DNA from 2 places in the Photorhabdus akhurstii genome. Region 2 is predicted to be linked to the other one. Evidence: predicted binding sites of a transcription regulator. Region 2 holds the regulator's gene; the other holds the start of a gene.

Region 1 (3,416 bases), 990 kb from region 2:
GGGCTCCATGATAAACAAACTCTATAAAGTCTCTAAGATAGTGATGAATTGGTTTTTCAGTCACATTAAGTATATTCAATATACATGAATATTGAATATCAGAGCCTATAAATTAAAGATAGTTTATGTTCAGTTCACTTTATTGGCTATTATCACCGTAATATTAAGCTGAAAATTTAAATCACTTTATGTGGGCCAAAACATTCATAGTGAATAAATTGTTTATCAATTCCTATATCCAATAACTGCTTCGCTACATATTGCATAAAGGGGACAGGACCACAGAAATAGAAGTGCATTCCTTCTGTTTTCAACTCTTCATTCAGAACCGTCAGATCCATAAAACCTTTGTGTTGATAATGAATACCTTGTTGATCTTCATCCCTTGGTTCACGGTACCAAATTGTGCTAGCAAAATTTGGCATCGCCTGCGCCATTGTTGCGACTTCATTGCTAAATGCGTGATGGCCGCCGTGTTCAGCCGCATGTAACCAATTAATCTGGCTGTTGTGATTTTGTTGGTGGAGGTGATGCAACATACTCATCATGGGTGTCAGGCCAACGCCCGCAGAAATTAAAGTAACCGGTGTTTCTGGTTTAATATCAAGGAAAAAATCACCGCGTGGGGCGGCCAGCCAGACGGTATCGCCTTCTTGCATCTTATCGTGCATATGGTTGGAAACGATTCCTTGTGGCTCACGTTTGATTGCAATCCGATAGCTGGAACCATTCGGTGCTGCCGTCAGTGAATACTGGCGAATTTCTCGGTTGTCAAAACTATCATCTGCCAGATAAATACTCAGATACTGGCCAGGTTTGTAATCCATCACTTTCCCGCCATCTTGAGGCACAAATTCAAAGCTGCAAATCACTTCACTTTTTACCTCTTTCCGGCTGATACGGAATGGACGCAAACCACGCCAGCCGCCATCTGTTGATTCACCGCTATGATAGATTTGCTCTTCACGATTGATAAAAACATCAGCCAGCACGCCATAAGCTTTCCCCCAGGCGTTCAGAATTTCATTTCCCGGCTGGAACATTTCATCCAACGTTGCCAACAGGTGAGTACCGACAATCTGATAATGCTTTGGTTGAATATTCAGACTAGCGTGTTTATGCGCGATTTTTTCCACTGCCGGTAGTAGTACCTCTAAGTTATCAATGTTGGCTGCGTAGGCACAGATCGCATTGAACAGGGCTTCACGCTGATCGCCATTAAGTTGATGGCTCATATTAAAAATGTTTTTTAACTCAGGATTATGTTTAAACATCCGCTCATAGAAGTGGGCTGTCAGTCTTGGTCCGGTAGCAGAAAGTAATGGAATAGTTGATTTGACAGTTGCAATAGTTTGGCTATCCAGCATGGTGAAACTCCTGAATTTCTTTCAAGTGATAATGAAAGTTATAACATGTATTTTAAATGCAACTTATACCCTTTTGGGGATTTTGTAAATATAGAATGTGGTCTTTATGGTGAAAAAAATATTCGTAAAAGATATTTGCACTAAGGAAAGGACTACTTTAGGTCATAAATTCTGACAAAATAGGAAAAATGCAGCGTAATTTTCATTCTTCTATTTAAAACAGATATCTTGCTTGTGACAGGCTATGCAATCGTTTGCGTAAAATATTTTGTCAAGACTATCTCATTCGGTGAAAAGGGTTTACACTGTGTGCCATTCGGCCCTTTAGGGTGTTGTTTGAAGAGAAGTTAGCTGAGTCAGGAGAACCCAATGTTAAAGCGTGAAATGAATATTGCTAGTTATGATCCCGAACTATGGCAGGCGATGGAGCAGGAAGTTGTTCGTCAGGAAGAGCATATCGAGTTAATTGCTTCTGAAAACTATACCAGCCCAAGAGTTATGCAGGCACAGGGCTCTCAACTCACTAACAAATATGCTGAAGGTTATCCGGGTAAACGCTACTACGGCGGCTGTGAATATGTAGATGTTGTTGAACAATTAGCTATCGATCGCGCTAAGGCGCTGTTTGGTGCTGATTATGCCAACGTTCAGCCACACTCTGGTTCTCAAGCGAACGCGGCAGTTTATATGGCTTTGCTGCAACCGGGCGATACGGTTTTGGGGATGAATTTAGCACATGGCGGTCATTTGACTCACGGCTCTCCGGTTAACTTCTCTGGTAAGTTATATAACGTTGTGCCTTATGGCATCGATGAGAGCGGTAAAATCGATTATGACGATATCGCGGTACAAGCTCAAAAACATCAGCCAAAAATGATTATCGGTGGTTTCTCCGCTTACTCCGGTGTGGTTGACTGGGCAAAGATGCGTGAAATTGCAGACAGCATTGGTGCTTATCTGTTCGTTGATATGGCGCATGTTGCTGGCCTAATCGCCGCAGGAGTATATCCTAACCCGGTTCCTCATGCTCATATCGTCACTACCACGACGCATAAAACACTGGCTGGTCCACGTGGTGGTTTGATCCTGGCGAAAGGTGGCGATGAAGAGTTATATAAAAAACTGAACTCTTCTGTATTCCCTGGTTGTCAGGGTGGGCCTCTGATGCATGTTATTGCAGGTAAAGCGGTGGCATTGAAAGAGGCAATGGAACCAGAGTTCAAAGCGTATCAACATCAGGTTGCAGATAACGCAAAAGCTATGGTTGAAGTGTTTTTGGCACGTGGTTACAAAGTGGTTTCTGGCGGTACAGAAAACCACTTGTTCCTGCTGGATCTGGTTGATAAAGAGATCACGGGTAAAGATGCCGATGCTGCGTTGGGCCGTGCAAATATCACGGTAAACAAAAATAGCGTGCCTAATGATCCGAAGAGTCCATTTGTGACTTCTGGTGTGCGTATTGGTACGCCTGCGATTACTCGTCGTGGTTTTAAACAAACAGAAGCGCGTGAATTGGCTGGCTGGATGTGTGATGTATTGGACAACATCAATGATGAAGCGACCATTGAAGCAACTAAGCAGAAAGTTCTGGCTATTTGCGCGAAATATCCGGTTTACGCATAAATTAAAATTTCAATAAATCATTACAAAACCTGCTCCGGCTAACATTGTTTGCTTAAGTGAGATATTTGAGGCGTAATGCGTGGATTTTCCCCTTGGGGAATATCCACTTCAAGATAACTCTCAATATCTAGTTTCTTGAGCTAACTAAGTTAGTTAGGGGTGGGTTTTTTGCATTTTTTACCAGGGGGATTAATGGTTATTCGATCGACGCGCTGGCTGGCGTTAGATTACTTCACATATTTCTTTTCTTACGGGATATTTTTACCTTTCTGGGCAACCTGGCTCCAGGGTGAAGGTATAGAGTACGATATGATAGGGGTTATATTAGGTGTAGGCTTGATTTCCCGTTTTTTGGGCAGTTTATTGATCGCGCCTACAGTTAAAGATCCCGCAAAACTTATTTTTGCGCTGCGTATATCGGCATTG
Region 2 (3,416 bases):
ATCATTGTAATCGGGCAATTATCGTTGCTCACAATGCTAGCTTCGATCATAGCTTTGTTATGGCTGCCGCGGAACGCACCGGACTAAAGCGAAATCCGTTCCATCCGTTTGCAACTTTTGACACCGCTGCTTTAGGTGGTCTGGTATTAGGACAAACAATCTTAGCAAAAGCCTGCATCACCGCCGGTATCCCATTCGACAATCATCAAGCTCACAGCGCTTTATATGATACTGATCGTACCGCTGAATTATTCTGTGAAATGGTTAACCGTTGGAAACAACTTGGTGGCTGGCCATTAACGACCGCAACAGAAGAAAAAAACGGATAAATAGCTGAACGGCTAGATTAATATAATCAAATCTAAATTAAGCAATAATACCCCCCCATATATCAATATATGGGGAGATAGCATAATAATCTGTCTGTAAGTAATTAAAAAATTACTCTGTCGCGTCTTCGTCTTCGGGACGATATTTATCAGCAGTTTCTTTGATTAATGTTTGTAACTCACCACGCTGATACATTTCAATGATAATATCGCATCCACCTATCAACTCACCTGCTACCCAAAGTTGAGGAAAGGTTGGCCAATTAGCATATTTTGGCAATTCTGCACGAATATCTGGATTTTGCAAAATATCTACGTAAGCAAAACGTTCACCACATGCAGATAAAGCCTGAACAGCCTGCGCAGAAAATCCACAACTTGGCAATTTAGGAGAACCCTTCATATACAATAAAATTGGGTTTTCTTTAATTTGGCGCTCAATCTTCTCAATAGTCATCATTTTTATTTCCTTTAAACCAACACTATGTTGATAACCAACATCGTCACAATACTACGGAGAATACCATTTTCTCTCACTAAGATGTATCCTGATCTTTTCTTATCCTGATGCAGATGGCATCATTTTCACTGTTATTTATCGTAGAAGTTGCCAGGACGACCAGAAATTTACCGGCGCAGCAGTGAAAGCTTTTGGTTCTGGGGTGGGCTTAACAACCATCAGATTAATTCATTACTCTCTATTTTAACACCCAAAGGCAAAGGGCAGATAAACCACTGAGACTATCCGCCCAATTTCTTTTAAACGTAAAGTCAATTTTTAATCCATCTCATCAGCTCAAATCAGGCAAAGATCAAGCAAAGAGCGGCAAAAATGGCAATCATCACCAACGTGCTAACAGCAGTAAATAAACCAAGTTTCAAATCGGTATTCATAAAGCCTCCTCAGAATAAAAAGTTTATAACGACAAAAACCAGTCTATCGAGATGGTTAATTGCCCTTACATAAGGAAAAGCATAAATAGCGATTACCATTCATTTTATAACACTGATTATTGCTTTCACTTTTGAGCCAGATCAGACAAAATCCAAGATTTATCGCTAACTTATTGCCAGCCCTTGTGTAAAAGGGCTGGCAAATGATTAACAAAGCGTTTTAAATTTAGACCAAAAGGTCAGGAGTCTTTCACCTCATGGCAACGATCAAAGATGTGGCTAAACACGCTGGTGTCTCAACCACTACCGTATCCCATGTTATTAATAAAACCCGCTTCGTCGCTGAAGATACTAAAGCTGCCGTTTGGGCTGCTATTAAGACACTGAATTATTCACCCAGCGCCGTCGCTCGCAGTCTGAAAGTTAACCACACAAAATCGATCGGATTACTTGCAACGTCCAGTGAAGCCCCCTATTTTGCTGAAGTCATTGAGGCTGTTGAAAACAGTTGTTATAGCAAAGGCTATACGCTGATTTTATGTAACTCACACAATAACATTGATAAACAGAAAGCCTATCTCGCCATGCTGGCACAAAAACGTGTGGATGGACTGTTGATTATGTGTTCAGAATACCCGGAACAGTTGTTGGGAATGTTGGAAGATTATCGTAATATTCCAATGGTCGTTATGGATTGGGGTCAAGCCAGAAGCGACTTCACCGATACGATTATTGATAACGCATTCCACGGAGGTTATCTGGCTGGTCGTTATCTTATCGAGCGTGGCCATCGTGATATTGGCGCGATCCCCGGCCCTCTGGCACGAAATACCGGCGGTGGTCGCCATCAAGGATTCTTGAAGGCGTTAAAAGAAGCCAATATTCCGATCAGAGAAGAATGGATTATTCAGGGGGATTTTGAGCCAGAATCGGGCTATAAAGCCATGCATCAAATTCTGCATCAAAAACAGCGTCCGACTGCGGTTTTCTGCGGCGGAGATGTTATGGCTATGGGGGCTATTTGCGCTGCTGATGAATCAGGATTACGCGTCCCGCAGGATATTTCTATCATCGGTTATGACAATATACGCAACGCTCGTTATTTCTCTCCGGCATTGACCACCATTCATCAGCCAAAAGAACGACTGGGACAAATGGCGTTTTCTATGTTATTGGACAGAATCGTCAACAAACGTGAAGATGCACAAACTATTGAAGTACATCCACGCTTGGTTGAACGACGCTCTGTCGTCGATGGTCCATTTATCGACTATCGCCGTTAACCCGCTTTATTCATCTTGAAGCCATTCAGCATTAAGAGTTTCACTATCGCCAAGGTAGTCAAGCAACCAACTTAATGCTGGAGAATGGCTGTTTTGTACCCATGCCAAACAACATGGACTGTCTGGTAAAGGCTGTTCCAATTCCAGCACGGCTAATTTCTTCTGCCGAATAAGCGGCATCGCCCTATGCTTAGGCACCATTCCTACACATAACCCTTCGTTTAAACAAGACAGACCAGACTCCCAATCAGGAACTACCAGCCTGCGCTGGTTATCAAGATTCCAGGTGTCACGCTTCGGTAAATTACGAGATGTATCTTCAAGGCACAAACTTGGATAAGGCCGCATTTGGTCATCAGATAGCGGCCCCGGCAATTGAGTCAACTCATGGTCTGCGCTAACCACACATAACCAAGGCATAAACCCCATATCTCGGAAACTATACCTTTCCCCGACAGGAACCACTCGGGTTGCCCCAATGGCAACATCAACTCGACTATCCACCAGCGCATCCCACACACCATTAAACACTTCCTGATGAATAAAAAGTTCTATATCAGGAAAATGGTGGTAAAAATCAAGAATAAGCTGACGACTACGTTCTGGTTTGACAACGCGATCAATAGCAATATTAAATTGCCCTCGCCAGCCGTTTGCAACTTGTTGACATTGGTGACGAGTATCAATCATTTTTTTGATAACAGAGCGAGCTTCTTTGATAAAAATAGCGCCTGCCTCAGTTAATTCTACATCCCGATGATGACGCTCAAACAACGAAACGGCAAGCCACTCTTCCAATTGTCTTACGGTATAACTGATCGCAGAAGGGACACGGTGAAGCTCCAATGCAGCGGCACTAAAACTGCCTGTTCTGGCAACCGCATCCACGACTTCAAGCGAATATTCCGAC

Evidence for each region. The regulator PurR, encoded in region 2, represses purine synthesis genes. The targets are predictions, from matches to a motif close to CANGCAAACGTTTGCNTG.
Region 1: glyA (serine hydroxymethyltransferase) is a predicted target of PurR. The motif match lies at 1,611-1,628, and genes of this name have one in related genera.

The regions. Positions count from the first base shown of each region.
Region 1 covers NZ_CP020335.1:3,983,790-3,987,205, reverse strand. The annotation lists partial or broken gene hmpA (NO-inducible flavohemoprotein) at 177-1,370, opposite strand; gene glyA (serine hydroxymethyltransferase) at 1,737-2,990, shown strand; gene B0X70_RS16785 (3-phenylpropionate MFS transporter) at 3,183-3,416, shown strand, end outside.
Region 2 covers NZ_CP020335.1:2,989,470-2,992,885, forward strand. The annotation lists gene rnt (ribonuclease T) at 1-329, shown strand, start outside; gene B0X70_RS13090 (Grx4 family monothiol glutaredoxin) at 442-789, opposite strand; gene purR (HTH-type transcriptional repressor PurR) at 1,481-2,506, shown strand; gene punR (DNA-binding transcriptional activator PunR) at 2,513-3,416, opposite strand, start outside.